DNA from 3 places in the Duganella sp. S19_KUP01_CR8 genome. Region 3 is predicted to be linked to each of the others. Evidence: riboswitches for the same ligand, from Rfam matches in the RefSeq annotation. Region 3 holds a riboswitch; each other region holds the start of a gene.
What was found. A riboswitch is a leader RNA that binds a small molecule or an ion and turns the genes downstream of it on or off. The one in region 3 is predicted to bind cobalamin.
Positions count from the first base shown of each region.

Region 1: it holds a riboswitch for cobalamin, as region 3 does, so the genes downstream of both, V6M89_RS29610 (TonB-dependent receptor domain-containing protein) here and V6M89_RS14090 (MotA/TolQ/ExbB proton channel family protein) in region 3, are expected to answer to the same signal.
Region 2: it holds a riboswitch for cobalamin, as region 3 does, so the genes downstream of both, V6M89_RS19285 (TonB-dependent receptor) here and V6M89_RS14090 (MotA/TolQ/ExbB proton channel family protein) in region 3, are expected to answer to the same signal.

Region 1 covers NZ_JAQQPR010000053.1:732-6,060, forward strand. Annotated here, with positions in the region: gene cobT (nicotinate-nucleotide--dimethylbenzimidazole phosphoribosyltransferase) at 1-577, shown strand, start outside; gene V6M89_RS29600 (adenosylcobinamide-GDP ribazoletransferase) at 583-1,365, shown strand; gene V6M89_RS29605 (histidine phosphatase family protein) at 1,370-1,921, shown strand; cobalamin riboswitch at 1,955-2,187, shown strand; gene V6M89_RS29610 (TonB-dependent receptor domain-containing protein) at 2,290-4,140, shown strand; gene V6M89_RS29615 (FecCD family ABC transporter permease) at 4,218-5,240, shown strand; gene V6M89_RS29620 (ABC transporter ATP-binding protein) at 5,240-5,329, shown strand, end outside.
Region 2 covers NZ_JAQQPR010000019.1:13,148-18,476, reverse strand. Annotated here, with positions in the region: gene ylqF (ribosome biogenesis GTPase YlqF) at 1-575, shown strand, start outside; gene V6M89_RS19290 (DODA-type extradiol aromatic ring-opening family dioxygenase) at 657-1,454, opposite strand; cobalamin riboswitch at 1,565-1,738, shown strand; gene V6M89_RS19285 (TonB-dependent receptor) at 1,805-3,781, shown strand; gene V6M89_RS19280 (cobalamin-binding protein) at 3,781-4,683, shown strand; gene V6M89_RS19275 (thiol:disulfide interchange protein DsbA/DsbL) at 4,767-5,329, shown strand, end outside.
Region 3 covers NZ_JAQQPR010000012.1:119,110-124,438, forward strand. Annotated here, with positions in the region: gene V6M89_RS14080 (cobaltochelatase subunit CobN) at 1-1,367, opposite strand, end outside; gene V6M89_RS14085 (DUF2149 domain-containing protein) at 1,354-1,689, opposite strand; gene V6M89_RS14090 (MotA/TolQ/ExbB proton channel family protein) at 1,691-2,287, opposite strand; cobalamin riboswitch at 2,466-2,686, opposite strand; gene cueR (Cu(I)-responsive transcriptional regulator) at 2,774-3,160, opposite strand; gene V6M89_RS14100 (heavy metal translocating P-type ATPase) at 3,157-5,329, opposite strand, start outside.

The sequences.
Region 1 (5,329 bases), on a different contig from region 3:
GGCCTTGGTCGCAGAACTGGATGGCAACGTGGTTGGCTTCGGCGAGATGGGCATCGGGAACACCACCGCCGCCGCCGCGTTGATGCACAAACTAACCGGCATCCCGGTCGCGCAATGCGTGGGCGCCGGCACCGGCCTGTCGGCGGAAGGCATCCTGCGCAAGCAGCACGTGATTGAAACGGCAGTAGCCAAACATGCTGCCGCAGTCGAACCGCTGGACGTACTGGCCACCTTCGGCGGGCTGGAAATCGCCATGATGGCCGGCGCCATGTTGAAAGCGGCCGAGCTGCGCAAGGTGCTGCTGATCGACGGCTTCATCGTCACCAGCGCACTGCTGGTAGCGGCCCGCGTGCAGCCGGCCATCCTGGACTACTGCGTCTTCGCGCACTGCTCCGACGAAACCGGCCACCAGCAGATGCTTGATGCGCTGGGCGCGAAGCCGCTGCTGAATTTGGGCCTGCGCCTGGGCGAAGGCACCGGCTGCGCGCTGGCGCTGCCGCTGCTGCATGCGTCGGTCAATTTCCTGAACCAGATGGCCACGTTCGAATCGGCCCACGTCAGCGAAAAGTCCGAGTAAGCGCCGTGCACCAACTACGCCTGTTCTTCACCGCGCTCCAGTTCTTCACCCGCCTGCCGATTCCCACCTGGGTGGGTTTCGATCCTGCGTGGCTGAACCAGGCGTCACGGTACTTTCCGCTGGTCGGCGTGGTGGTCGCCGCCATCACGGCCGGCGTGTATGCGTTGACCGCATGGCTCCTCCCCGCTCCGGTCGCCGTGCTGCTGTCTACCGCCGCCGGCATCTACGCCACCGGCGCCTTCCATGAAGACGGCTTTGCCGACATGTGCGACGGCTTCGGCGGCGGCATGACGCCCGAGCGCGTACTGGAAATCATGAAGGACTCGCGCATCGGCGCATACGGCGCCATCGGCATAACCTGCCTGCTCGCCACCAAGGTCGTGACGCTGTCCATGCTGCCACCGATGGAGGCGATTGCAGCGCTGTTCGTCGCCCATCCGCTGTCGCGGCTAATGGCCACCTCGCTGATCTGGCGCCTCGACTACGCCCGCGCCGAAGGCAAGGCCAAACCGCTGGCGCAAAAGATGAGCGGCGCCGAATTCGCATTGGCCATCGCCAGCGCCGCCATTCCAGCGCTGGCGATGATCGCCTGCGGATGGCTGACGTGGACCGCGCTGGCTACGGGCGTCATCGCCGCCGCCATTGCCACCGTCTGGCTGGCCCGCAAATTCGTCCGCCGCATCGCCGGCTATACCGGCGACTGCCTCGGCGCGGTGCAGCAGCTGAGCGAAGTGGCGTTCTACCTGTGCGTACTGGCCAGCATGCGCCACGGCGCCCTGCCCTGGTAACGCCATGCGGCTCATACTGGTCCGCCATCCGCAACCGCTGATCGCCCCCGGCGTCTGCTACGGCCGCAGCGATCTCGCCGTGGCGCCCGACCAGTTGGCGCAAACGATGGCCACCTTGTCGGCCACACTCCCCCAAGGCCTCCCCCTATATAGCAGCCCGCTGCAGCGCTGCGCCATATTGGCGGCACAACTGGCGGCGCCGCTGCTATCCCCCGCACCGCTGCTGGATGCACGCATCGTGGAGATCGATTTTGGCGACTGGGAACTGCGCCCTTGGGACGATATCCCGCGCGCCGGCATCGACGCCTGGGCCGCGGACCTGGTCAACTACCACCCCGGCGGCGGCGAAAGCGTGCTGCAAATGGCCGACCGCATCGCCGCCTTTTACGCCGACCTCCAGCGCCAGCAGCGCGACGCCATCGTGATCTGCCACGCCGGCGCGATGCGCCTGCTGTCGGCCCGCCACGCAGGCCTGGCGCCCGCCGAGATGGCGCTGCAAGCCGCCCTCCATCCGCATCAAATCGCCTACGGCGCCACGCTGGTACTGCAAAACTAAACCGCCGCCCCATGACCGCCGCCGCACAAACCCGTATAATGACCGGGTTTTGGTGCTCGCGCGTCTGTCCAGATGCGCAGTTAAACGGGAAACACGAAGCTCCTGGTTCAATCGACCAAGGCCCACGTGTGCTGCCCCCGCAACGGTAAGCAAGTGTCGCAGCTGATGCGCGACAAACCTCCTCTGACAAACCACTGTGCTCTGCATGGGAAGGTGAGGTGGTCTAACTTGCCAGCCCGGATACCGGCCAAATCAGGTGGAAGCGAGCGATCGGGATGTGCGCGAACACGCGTCTCTCAATTCTCCGCTTTTGTTCAATCTGGCCCACGGGGACGTCGGCCGGTTGCTATTAACAGAAAAATTACATCATGACCCTTCGTATTTCCCGTCCCGCGGCCCTGACGTCGCTGGCGCTGGCAATGGCCGCCTCCTGCGCGCACGCAGAACCAATCGCGGGCACCGTGCTGGTCACCGCCACCCGCAGTCCGCAGGCCCTGGCCGACGTGATCAGCGATAGCATCACCATCAGCGCCGAACAGATCGCCGAATCCGGCGCCGGCTCCATCGTCGACCTGCTGCAACGCCAGCGCGGCATCGAGATCGCCCGCAACGGCGGCTCCGGCACCAATGCCACCGTGTTTATCCGCGGCGCCAACAGCAACCAGAACCTCGTGCTGGTCGACGGCGTGCGTATCGGCTCGTCGACCACCGGCGCCGCCAACTGGAGCGCCATTCCGCTGACCGCCATCGACCATATCGAGATCGTCTACGGCCCACTGAGCTCCCTGTACGGCGCCGACGCCATCGGCGGCGTGATCCAGATCTTCACCAAGAAGGGCCAGGGCGCGCCGGCGTTCACCGCCTTCGCCGGCTACGGCACCGACAACACCCGCGAAGGCGATGTATCCGTCTCCGGCGCCACCGGCGGTGAACACAGCATCAGCTATGCGATCAGCGCCGGCAAGGAAAAATCGGATGGCTTCTCGTCCACCCGTCCTGGCAGCCTCTCCTACAACGCCGACAAGGATGGCTATGACCGCGAAAATGCGGCAGGTCAAATCAGCCTGCGTCTGGCGGAAGGCCACGAAATCGGTACGCTACTCCTGCAGAGCAAACTCAAGTCCCAGTATGACAGCGGTTCCTCGTCCTACGATACACGCTCGAAGGCAAAGCTTGAAAACGCCGCCATCTACAGCAAGAACCAGATCCTGCCAGGCTGGGAAAGCCTGGTCCAGTATTCGCAGACCAAGGACGAAGGTGCCACCTACACCAGCGCCCTGGCATCGGGCTACTCGCAGATCAACACCAAGCAAAGCACCTTCACCTGGCAGAATGACGTCCAGATCGGCGCCGACGTGCTGCAACTGCTGTACGACCACCGCAAGGAAGAAGTCGAGACCAACGGCTTCAAATTGAACAATCCGCAGCGCACCACCAACTCCCTCGCGGCTTCGTACAACGCCCGGCGCGGCGACAACCTGTTCAACGCCAGCGTGCGCCGGGACAAATCGCTCTACGGCTCGAAGAACACCGGCTCGCTGGGCTATGGCTACAACTTCACGCAGGCGCTGCGCGCCACCGCCAGCTATGGCACCAGCTTCCGCGCGCCGACCTACAATGAACTGTACTATCCGTCCTACGGCAATCCCGCCAACAAACCGGAACTGGGCAAGAACGCCGAAATTGGCCTGCGCTACGACAGCGGCAACACCGCGCTGAACGCCAGCTATTACCGCAATCGCCTGACCGACCTGCTGGTGAACACCACGCCATGTCCGTTCTCCGGTGCGAAGAGCGGCTGCGCCTACAACGTCAACCACGCGCTGCTTGAAGGCCTGACCATGGGCGCAAGCCAGCAGTTGGGCCGCTTCAACCTGGCCGCCACCGTCGACCTGCAAGATCCAAAGGACGAAACCAGCAATAAACGCTTGCAGCGCCGCGCCAAAAAGCACGGCAACCTGATGGCCGACTACAGCGCTGGCGCATTAAAGGCCGGCGTGGAACTGGAATTGTCCGGCGACCGCTACGAAGACGCCGCCAACAGCAACCGCCTGGGCGGCTATGGCCTGGTCAATCTGTACGCGACCTACCACTTCAACCGCGACTGGTCGGCGCTGGTCCGCTGGAATAATATCGGCGACAAGCAGTACGACCTGGCGCGCAATTACGCCACGCCGATGTCCAAGCTGTTTGCCGGCATCCGCTACGGCTACAAGTAAGCAGTAATGGTGTAACCTGCCGGGCGTGGGGCGCATCCGCCGCGCGCCCGGCAGTCTCTCTTTTTTGAAAGCAGTGCATGCATTCTTTCTCCCGCAATCTGCGACAACGTGCCGCCGTCACCCTGATAGGGTTGGTGCTGTTCGCGTTTGCCAGCCTGGTCTTCTCGGGCATGACCGGCTCGGTCTCGATTCCCCTCTCCGATATTCCCGCAGCACTCAATGAACTGCTGCATGGCCAAAGCCAGACACTGGCTTCCACCCTGCTCGACCTGCGCCTGAGCCGCGCGCTGACCGCCTTCGTCACCGGCGCCGCCCTGTCGCTGGCGGGCGTGATGATGCAAGCGCTGTTGCGCAACCCGCTGGCCGACCCGTATGTACTCGGCATTTCAGCCGGCGCTTCCGTCGGCGCCCTGGCCGCACTGTTGTTCGGCTGCGCCATCTGGATGGTCGACGCTTCGGCCTTCGGCGGCGCGGTCGCCGTCTCGATGATGCTGTACCTGCTGGCCCGGCGCGACCTGCGCGGCGGCGCGGCGGCCGAAGGCGGCACTGCCCTGTTGCTGCTGACCGGCGTCATCCTGTCCTCCGCCTGCATGGCGATGGTGACGTTGATGCTCTCCATCGCGCCTGAAAGCCGTTTGCGCAGCATGGTGTTCTGGATGATCGGCGACCTGGCCGGTGCGCCGATGCGCGCGCTGCCCTGGATCGTGTTGGCCGGCGGCCTGGTATTCGCCCTGCGCAGCGCCCGTTCCATAAATGTGATGGCGCTGCACGCCGAAGCCGCCGCCACGCTGGGCATCCGCGTCGGCGCGTTGCGCAAAGGCCTGTTCTTCACATCCGGCCTGCTGACCGCCAGCGCCGTCACCAGCGCGGGCAGCGTCGGCTTCGTCGGCCTGATCGTGCCGCATGCCTGCCGCTTCGCCGTTGGCGCGGACCACCGCGCGCTGATCCCGGCGGCGGCGCTGGCCGGCGGCACTTTCCTGCTGCTGGCGGACACGCTGGCCCGCACCATCATCGCGCCGCAACAGCTGCCGGTGGGCGTGTTGACGGCACTGATCGGCGCGCCGGTCTTCCTGTACCAGCTGCACCGTTTGCGCAAATGATGATCAGCACCCACAACCTCTCCCTGAAAATCGGCCAGCGCCAGCTGATTACGGATCTGAACTGGCAGGTAGGCGACGGCGAATGCTGG
Region 2 (5,329 bases), on a different contig from region 3:
ACGTCGGCAAGTCGACCCTGATGAACGCGCTGCTCAAGCGCAAAGTGGCCAAGGTCGGCGACGAGCCGGCGGTGACCAAGCAGCAGCAGAAGCTTTACCTGGACAAGAACACCATCCTGGTCGACACGCCGGGCATGCTGTGGCCGAAGATCGCGCTGCCGAGCGACGGCTTGATGCTGGCCGCCAGCCACGCGATCGGCTCGAACGCGCTGATCGAGGAGGAAGTGGCGGTGTTCCTGGCCGACGAGATGCTGAAGACCTACCCGCAGCTGCTGGTGGCGCGCTACGGCTTCAAGGATATCGAGAGCTTCGACGGCATCGCGGTGGTGGAGGGCGTGGCGGCCAAGCGCGGCTTCCGCCAGAAGGGTGGCGACCTCGATTTCGAGAAGGCCTCGCATACCTTCCTGGGCGACTACCGCAGCGGCATCCTGGGCCGCATCTCGCTGGAGACGCCGGCCAGCCGCAAGGGCCGGCTGGAAGTGCACGACGCCGAGATGGCCGTCAAGAACGCCGAGAAAGCCGCCATCGCCGCCGCCAAGGCCGCCGACTACGCCAACGGCAAGCGCGGCACCTAGTACCCAACCCGCAGAGCCGAGCAGGGGTCGGACCCCCTACGGGGTCCGACCCCGCGTCCGCATTGCGGGGTGGCAGCCCGACTAGCCGAAACGGAAGCTGGTCACGGCCAGCGATCCCATGAACGCATCCTCGTGGTAGGGCACGGCCGCCGCGTCGTTCTCCGCCGCGCCCAAGGCCACCATCAACGGCAGCAAATGCTCCTCGCGCGGATGCGCCATGCGCGCGGCCGGCGCCTGTTCCCATTCCAATAGCTGCGCCGCGCGTTCCTGCGGCGGCAGCGCCATGGTCGCGCGCAGCCAGCCGTCGAAGGCGTGCGAGGCCGCCGCGCCCTGCGCGTTGAAGGCGCGCAGGTTGTGGTAACTCAGCCCACTGCCGACGATCAGCACCCCCTGCTCACGCAAGGGCGCCAGCAAACGGCCCACTTCCAGATGCGTCAACGGATCGAGGCCGCGCTTGAGCGACAGCTGCACGATGGGCACGTCCGCATTCGGATAGATCGGGTACATGGCGCTGAAGGTGCCGTGGTCGAAGCCGCGCTGCGCATCCAATTGCGCCGGGAAGCCGCCCGCATCGAGCAACTGCTGGACCTGCGCCGCCAGCTCCGGCGAACCCGGCGCGCTGTACCGCACCTCGTAGGTGTGTGGCGGGAAGCCGCCGTAGTCGTAGATCATCGGCGGTTTGGCCGACGACGACAGCATGAAATCACGCTCCTCCCAATGCGCGGTAATCACCAGCACCGCCTTCGGCGTCACGCCGAGCTGGCGCGGAATGTCGCGCAGCGAGGCGTCCAGCTGGCCGTACAGATGGCCCACCTGGTCCATCATGAACGGCCACGGGCCGCCGCCGTGGGACAGGAAATAGGTTGGCAATGCAGTCATGGAAAGCTCCGGTTTGAGTATGACCTCACTATAAGGACCGTAGCCGTTGCGATCAATGCACGAAATGTAGATAGGTCCTATCTAAAAAGTTAATGATCCGGGGCACGCGCGTATAATGCCGGGGTTCTGGTGCTTGCCCATGTGCTCACATGCGCAGTTAAACGGGAAACACAAGGCCGCCCGCGCAGACAGCGCGACGGCCAAGGTGTGCTGCCCCCGCAACGGTAACGCAAGGCTGCTGCAGCCTTGCCAGCCCGGATATCGGCCAGACTGGGGGAAGCCCGCGTGGCTTCCGTACACTTCCAGCCTGCGGGGACGCGGGCGGATGTCTCTTTTGAAAATGACCTGACATGCAATCCTCCGCCTTCCAACCGCGCCTGCTGGCCGCCGCCGTCTCCCTGTGCTTTGCCGCCGCCGTTCCCGCCGCCGCCCAGATATCCGAGGCGCTCGCGCCGATCGTCATCACCGGCTCGCGTTTCGACGCCAACGCGGCGCTGACGCCGATCGGGGCCATCGTCATCAGCGCTGAAGACATCCAGCGCTCCGGCGCCAACGACGTCAACACCGCGATCCGCAAAGTGGGCGGCGTGTACGGCCGCCAAAGCCTGGACGGCAGCCCGGACTTCAGCCTGGACCTGCGCGGCTTCGGCTCCAACAGCAGCCAGAATATGGTGATCGTGCTGGATGGCGTGCGCCTGTCGGAAAATGAACTGAGCAACGCCATCCTGTCGACCATCCCGATCGACACCGTGGACCACATCGAAATCACGCGCGGCGGCGCCAGCGTGTTATACGGCGACGGCGCCACCGGCGGCGTGATCAACATCGTCACCAAGCGCCCGGTCAAGAACAGCCGCCGCGGCAGCGTGTTCGTCGAGGGCGGCCAGTTCCGCGCCGGCGAAGCGCGCGTGTCCGGCTTCCAGGCCTGGGACGGCTTCGCCGCCGACGCCACGCTGGACACCCAGCGCACCGACAACTACCGCGACAACAATGAGTTCAAACACACCCACTTCAGCGGCGGCGCCCAGTGGTTCGACAACGCCGGCCGCGCAGGCTTCCGCTACGAAGGCGCGCGCCAGGACATGCGCCTCCCGGGTTCGTTGAGCGAGGAGGCGTACAACGCCAATCCACGCAAGGCCAGCACCCCCGACGATTACGCCAAGCTCGATAGCGACCGCTTCACCGCCTTCGGCCAGCGCCGCATCGGCGCCTACGAACTGGCGGCCGACCTGTCGTACCGCAAGAAGACGGTGGAATCGGCTTACAACTTCGGCGGCCCGCCGTCGATCGCCACCTACGACAGCAAGCAAACCCAGTTCTCGCCGCGCGTGCGCCGCCTGGGCGAGATCGGCGGCCTGCTGAACGAGCTGGTGGCCGGCTTCGACTGGACCGTCTGGAACCGCACCGCCACCACCAGTGCGCGGTACTCCGCGGCCGATGCGACGCAGCATTCGAAAGCCCTGTACGTCCGCGACGAACTGCGTTTCGACGCCGCCCATGAAGGCCGCGTATCGGCCGGCGCGCGCCGCGAGATCTTCAACAAGGACTTCAGCGATCCGCTGAACGGCTTTGGCAGCAAGGCCTACAAAGTGACGCAAGGCCTGAACGCATGGGAGCTGCAAGCGAGCTACATGCCGGTCACTCACCTGACCGTGTATGGCAAGGCAGGCCAGAGCTATCGTGTCGCCAACTCCGATGAGAACTCGCTGACGCCGAACTACAACAAGCCACTGTTGTCGCAGCAGTCGCACGATCTGGAACTGGGCGTCAGCTATGGCACCGCCGCGCAGAAGATCACCGGCCGCGTGTTCCGCCACAACCTGAGCAACGAGATCTTCTTCGATCCGACGATCTACGCCAACACCAACCTGGCGCCGACCCGCCGCGAAGGCTTCGAGATCGACGCCGAGCAGCGCATCAACGCCGCCTGGAACCTGACCGCGCACTACCAGCACGTGGACGCCAAGTTCACCGAAGGCGTCAACAACGGCAAGGAGATGGTGCTGGTGCCGAAGAACACGCTGACCGCGCGCCTGAGCTGGACCCCGGCCAGCGGCCACACCGCCGATGTCGGCGCGCAGTGGGTCGACAGCCAGCGCAACGGCGGCGACTTCGACAACAAGTGCCCGGCGCAGATCCCTTCCTACACCACGCTGGACGCGCGCTACGCCCGCAAGTTGGGCCAGTGGGAGTTCGCCGTGTCGGGACTGAACCTGAGCGACAAGCGCTACTTCTCGCAAGCCTTTAGCTGCGACAAGGGCATCCAGGGCGGCATCTACACCGCCGACGGCCGCCAGCTGAAACTCTCGGCCCGCTACGAGTTCTGATGCGCGCCATGACCACGACCGCTCGCCCAGCCTCGCTGTCGCTGTCGCTGGCGCTGGCGTGCACGGCGGCCTGCGCGCAGGCCGCCGTCACCGTGCAGGACGACGCCGGCAACAGCGTCAGCGTCGCCAAGCCGGCGCAGCGCATCATCTCGATGGCGCCGCACGTCACCGAGCTGCTGTTCGCGGCCGGCGGCGGCGAGCGCGTGGTCGGCGTGATGAACTACAGCGACTATCCGGAAGCGGCCAAGCGCATCCCGCAGGTCGGCAGCAACGCCACCATCGACATGGAGCACGTGCTGGCGCTGCGCCCGGACCTGCTGGTGGTCTGGAAGAGCGGGAACACCGCGAACCAGCTGGAGCAGCTGAAAAGCCTGGGCATCCCGGTCTTCTACAGCGATCCGAAAAAGCTGGAGGAGGTGGCCACCAGCCTGACTCGCCTGGGCCAGTTGATGGGCACCGAGGCCGCCGCGCAAAAGGCGGCGGCGGACTATCGCCAGCGGATCGCCAAGCTGTCGGCCACCTATGCGCAACGGCCGACGGTGCGGGTGTTCTACCAAATCTGGGAAAAACCGATCTTCACCCTCAGCGGTGAGCACATCGTCAGCGACGCGATCCGCGTCTGCGGCGGCCAGAACGTGTTCGCCGCGCTGAAGATGCCGGCGCCCACCGTCAGCACCGAGGCGGTATTGCAGGAAAACCCCGAAGCCGTCTTCGGCGGCGACAAACACGACGCCGAATCCGGCATCAATATCTGGAAGCCGTACAAGGGCATGCTGGCGGTCCAGCGCGGCAACCTGTTCATGATCGACGGCGAACAACTGGTGCGCGCCACGCCGCGCATCGCCGACGGCATCGCCGTGCTGTGCGAACGGCTGGAGACCGCGCGCCGGCGCCGCCCCTGAGGCTTGACGCCGCCGTCATTTGCACATCGTGGAAAAGGTGGTAATCTCGCGGCGTTTGCCACTCACCTTGTTGAAGGACTGTTATGCGTTTCCTGAACTTGCTGCGCCCCCTGATTGCCACCGTCGCCTTCATGGCCGTCGCCGCCGGCGCCCATGCCGCCGATTTCAAGAACGGTGTGGATTTCACCACGCTGGACACGACCAGCCGTCCGGATACCGGCAAGAAGGTCGAAGTGCTGGAAGTGTTCATGTACCACTGCCCGCATTGCAACGCGCTCGAAGCGCCGCTGGCGGACTGGGTCAAGAAGCAGGGCGACAAGATCGTGTTCCGCCGCATGCACCTGGGCGAGGATGCGCAAGCCAAGGCCTTCTTCACGCTGGAATCGATGAACGCGCTGGGCAACGGCCTGCACGAGAAGTTCTTCCATGCCGTTCACGTCGAGCATAACCGTCTGAATACCGATCAGTCCATCCTGGACTTCGTCGTCAAGAATGGCGTCGACAAGACCAAATATCTGGAATTTTTCAATTCGTTCGCGGTCCAAACGAAGATGAAACGTGGCGTGCAACTGGCAAACCAGTATAAACTCGACAGCGCACCGGCCCTGGTGATCGATGGTCACTATACGACCTCGCCAGCCATCGC
Region 3 (5,329 bases):
CTTTCGGCCAGATGCTTCAGGCCCGCCATGTAGTCGCCCTTGGACTTGCCTGGGTAGTTACCCCACTGCTGGATTTCGCCTTGCAGCTCTTCCTGCGACGGCGGCAGCGCGGCGCCGGTCTGGTAGCCTTCCTGCTTCAGGCGCTGGACGATCTGCCACAGGCTCTCCGGCAGCACGTTCAGGTAGGCCGCGCCGATGGTCTCGGAACCATGCGGATAGTTAAAGTACAGCATGGCGATGCGTTTGTCGCCGTTGGCCTTCTGGCGCAAGGCCAGCCAGCTGGCGACGCGCTCGTTGAGGCGTTCGATGCGCTCGGGGATCGGCGTCTCCTCCACGTAGGCCAGGCCGGTCTGCGCATCGCTGATGCGTTCGCGGCTGGCGACCACGGTCGGCTGGATCAGGCCCGCCACCTCGGCGCCGGCCAACTGCCAGGTGCGTTCGATGATATCGAGGCCGATCTTCGATTCCTGCCACTGCGCCAGCGATTGCTGGCTCAAGGTGATGGCGTTGATCGCCGGGACGCCGATCTTGTCCAGCAGCGCGCCGGTGTTGGCGGTGCCGCCCACCTTCATGCCCAGCGCGACGATCAGCTCGACGCGGCTCTTGCCGTTTTCGTCCAGCAGGAAGCGCAGCGGCACGTCGTACGGATAGCCGAACACCGGCAGCACGTTGTAGCCGCTCGCTTCCAGCCGCGCGACGATAGCCGCCAGCGGCAGCGTTTGTCCCGCCACCAGGCTGGCGCGGTAGAACGGCACGGCGATCCACGGCGCGCCGGCCTTGTAGTTGGCGTAGCCTTGCAGGTACTGCTCGTAGCTGCTCGATGTGCGGTTGGCCGCCACGTCGTACAGGCCCACTTCCGGCATCGCATGCACCGGCGCGACGGCTAGCCTGGAACCAAAGTGGTTGCGCAGGATGTAGCGCAGCAGGTTGCCCATGTTCTCCACGCCGCCTTCGCTGTGGTAGGACTGTATGGTTTTATCGTCGCGCACACCCTGCTCGCGCAGGCTGTCGTCGATGGCGCCACCGACCGCGAACACCGGACGGCGCGCCTTCTGCAAGGCCTGCAGTTCGGCGACCAGCGCCACCATGGCCTGGCGGCCCTTGGTATTGACGATCGCCACATCGGCGCCGGTCAGGGCCGCGCGGTCGGCCGGCGTCATGCCGTTGGCGGGGATGATGCGCACGGCGACGTTCAGCTCCTTCAACTCGGCCTGCAGGCCGCGCACCGCCAGCACGGCGGGACGCGATTCGATATCGCCCAACATCAGCGCCAGCGTGCGCGGCGCCTGCGCCGAGTGCACATAGCCGCCGATGCACAGGGACGCCAGCAACAGCAGCAGCGCCCATAATTTTTTATTCCGGTACATACACGACCTTCCCGTCCGGCAGTTGATACGCGGTGCCCAGGCGTTTGCCGGAGCCCGACAGCGGCTTGTCGCTGACTTTGCTCACCTTGATTTCGGCGCCCTTCTTGGTCAGCACCTCGACATGACCGTCGGCGCTTTTCTTGGCGATGGTGACTTCGGAGTTCGGATCCAGCAGGTCCATCATGTTCCAGGCCGAGAACAGCGCCAGCATCATGGCGACGATGAAGACGATGCTGGCGTCGAACAGGTTGGCGACGCCCGCCAGCGGGTCTTCGTTATGCTCGCCGATGCGGCTGTAGCGGTGGCGGTTCATATAGCGCATCTCAGGCTCCCGCGCGCACCAGGTGCGGCTTGTGGTCTTGCGCCGCGAGGTGGGATTCGGCGGCGTAGGCGATCTCGGTCAGGTCGCTGCGCAGCCAGTGCTCGCGCACCAGGCTCAATACATAGGCGCTGACGCTGCACGCCAGGCCGACCACGGTGGCGGTGAAGGCGGTGGTCATCGACTCGGCCATCTTCGGCAAATTGCCCTGCGCGAGGCCGGCCAGCGAGATCCCCATCGGAATCAGGGTGCCCATCAGCCCCAGCGCCGGGCCGACGCGCACCACGAAGCGCACCCCGTCCAGGCGGCGCACGCCGTTGACGTCGGCGCGCTGCACCAGCCGCTCAAGGCGGGCGTCCAGTCCCGGCTCGCCTTCCTGCGCGGTCAGCACGGCGGCCATCTCCTGCCTGGCGGTGGCGACCAGCACGCGCACGCCGCGGCGGCGCTCCAGCCATTCGGCGCCGAAGGTGCCGAAGCACACCAGCATATGCAGCACCAACGCTGCGATCCCCAGCAGCACGGGCAGATACAGGATGGTGGAAATGGAGTACAGCAGTGTCTCGATGGAGTGCACGGCCGCGTCGGTGGGCAGGTTAAACATGGGCTGGTCCTGTAGGCAGAGAGGGGAAATCGGGGCGCAGGCGTACGCGAACGGCGCGTGCGCGAGGCACGGCCGCCAGTCGGCAAGGCCGTGGCGCGCAAAATCGATGCATAGATGTAGATCGAAACAGATGCAAGCCGCTCACTTCCCCGTGAGCGGATTGAACAGAAATGCCTGGGCACTTCCACCTGTCCTGGCCGGTATCCGGGCTGGCAAGCGACACCGCCTGACCTTCCCATGCGACTGCACAGTGGTTTGAAGAGGCGGATTTGTCGTCAACGACGACGCTTGTTTACCGTTGCGGGGGCAGCACATGTTGGCTGGCGTGGCCAGCTTCATGTTTCCCGTTTAACTGCGCGTCTGGACAGACGCGCGGGCACCAAAACCGGGCGATTATACTTAAAATCCGGGGTCAGGTCCCCCATTTATTCATCAGCTCGGTTGTTCAACCGAGCTGATGAATAAATGGGGGACCTGACCCCGGGTTTAACTGGCCAGAGTTTGGAGAATCGGGCAGTCGGGGCGATGATCGCCGTGGCAGCAGCCGGCCAGCGTTTGCAGGGTGTCGCGCATTTCGGTCAGCTCGGCGATGCGCTGGTTCAGCTCCGCCACGTGGCCCATGGCGATGGTCTTGACGTCGGCGCTGGCGCGCTCCTTGTTCTGCCACAGCGACAACAGGTCGCGGATCTGGTCCAGCGAAAAACCCAGCGAGCGTCCGCGCTTGACGAAGCGCAGCGCGTGCAGGTCGTTGTCGCCGTAGATGCGGTAGCCGGCGTCGCTGCGTTTGCCGGGCGGGATCAGGGCGATGCTTTCGTAGTAGCGGATCATCTTGGCCGAGACGCCGCTGGCGGCCGCCGCTTGTCCGATGTTCATGCTGTTCCTTTCAGGTGGTCCGGCTTCCAGCGGCGCAGCAGCAAGGCGTTGCTGATCACGCTGACGGAGCTGAGCGCCATCGCGGCGCCGGCAACCATGGGGTTGAGCAGGCCGAAGGCGGCCAGCGGTATGCCGACCAGGTTGTAGATGAAGGCCCAGAACAGGTTCTGGCGTATTTTGCTGTAGCTGCGGCGCGAGATCGAAATGGCGGCGGCCACCAGCGCCGGATCGCCGCGCATCAACGTGATGCCGGCGGCGTGCATGGCGACGTCGGTGCCGCTGGACATGGCGATGCCGACATCGGCGGCGGCCAGCGCGGGGGCGTCGTTGATGCCGTCGCCGACCATGGCGATGCAGGCGCCGCCGGTCTTCAGGCCGGCGACGGTGGCGGCTTTGTCGGCGGGGAGCATGTTGGCGATGATGCGGCCGATGCCCAGTTCCTTGCCGACGGCGTCGGCGCTGCCCTGGTTGTCGCCGGTGAGCAGGATGGTCTGGATGTGCATCGCATGCAGCGCTTGCAGCGCGGCGCGGGCTTGCGGTTTGATGCGGTCGCCGAAGGCCAGCAGGCCCAGTAGCTGCGCGGGCTGCGGCGCGCTTGAAGCGGCCAGCCAGGATATCGTCAGGCCTTGCCGCTCCAGTTCCGTGGCGCGGGCGCCCAGCGCATCCAGCGCCACGCCCTCCTCCCGCATCAGCCGCGTGCTGCCCAGGATCAGGCGCGCGCCGTCGACGATGGCCGCCACGCCGCGGCCGGGCAAGGCGGTGACGCCGGTGGCGCTTGGCGCGACGGAGGCTACGCCGCTGCCGGTGGCAGCATGCGCAGTGGCGTTGGCGACGCTAGCCGTGCTGGCACGCGCGGCGGCGGCTTCGGTGACTGCGCGGGCCAATGCATGTTCGCTGCCGCGCTGGATGGCGGCGGCCAGTTGCAGCAGCCGTCCTTCGTCGATGCCGGCCGACGCCAGCGGTTCCAGTGTCATCAGCGACGGCTTGCCCTCAGTTAGCGTGCCGGTCTTGTCGAAGGCCACGGTGGTGATGCGGTGCGCCAGCTCCAGCGCTTCCGCATCCTTGATCAGTATTCCGTAGCGCGCCGCCACGCCGGTGCCGGCCATGATCGCGGCCGGCGTCGCCAGCCCCAGCGCGCAAGGGCAGGCGATCACCATCACCGCCACCGCATTGATGATGGCCCGCTCGGCATCGCCGCTCGCCAGCCACCAGCCGGCGAAGGTCGCCACCGCCAGCACCAGCACCACCGGCACGAACACCGCGCTGACGCGGTCCACCAGATGCTGCACCGGCGCCTTGGCCGCCTGCGCGTCCTCCACCAGGCGGATGATGCGCGCCAGCGTGCTTTCTGCGCCCACCGCCGTCACCCGCACCAGCAACAAGCCTTCGCCGTTGATGGCGCCACCCGTCACATGGTCGCCGGCGTGGCGCGCCACGGGCAGGCTTTCGCCGGTGATGAGCGCCTCGTCGACATGGCTGGCGCCCTCCACCACTACGCCGTCCGCCGCCACCCGCTCGCCGGGCCGCACCACCACCAGCTCCCCCGGACGCACGTCGGCGATCGGCACTTCGATATCCTGCGCGCCGCGCCGCACCCGCGCCGACTCCGGCCGCAGCACCTGCAAGGCGCGGATGGCGGACGTGGTCTGGCGTTTGGCGCGCGCCTCCAGCCATTTGCCCAGCAAGATCAAGGTGATCACCACGGCCGACGCTTCAAAATACAGATGCGGCATGGCGGACGTCGACGCCAGCAGCTGATAGACGCTCAGGCCATACGCGGCGCTGGTGCCCAGCGCCACCAGCAGGTCCATATTGCCGCTGCGGGCGCGCAGCGCCAGCCAGCCGGCGCGATAGAAGCGGGCGCCGAGCCAGAACTGCACCGGCGTCGCCAGCAGCCATTGCACGCGGCCGTCCAGCATCCAGTGCAGGCCGGCCAGTTCCAGCAGCATCGGCAACAGCAGGGGCAGCGACAGCACGGCCGCCAGCAGCACCGCGCGGCCGCCGCCCGGCCCCGCCAGCGCATGATGGGCAGGCGCAGAGGCAGGCGGGGCAGCGGACGGCGGCAGCTCGGGCGTGGCCTGGTAGCCGGCCTTGTCGACCGCCTGCACCAGCGCCGCCACATCGAGCGGCCGCGCCGATTCCACCCGCGCCGTTTCGGTCGCCAGGTTG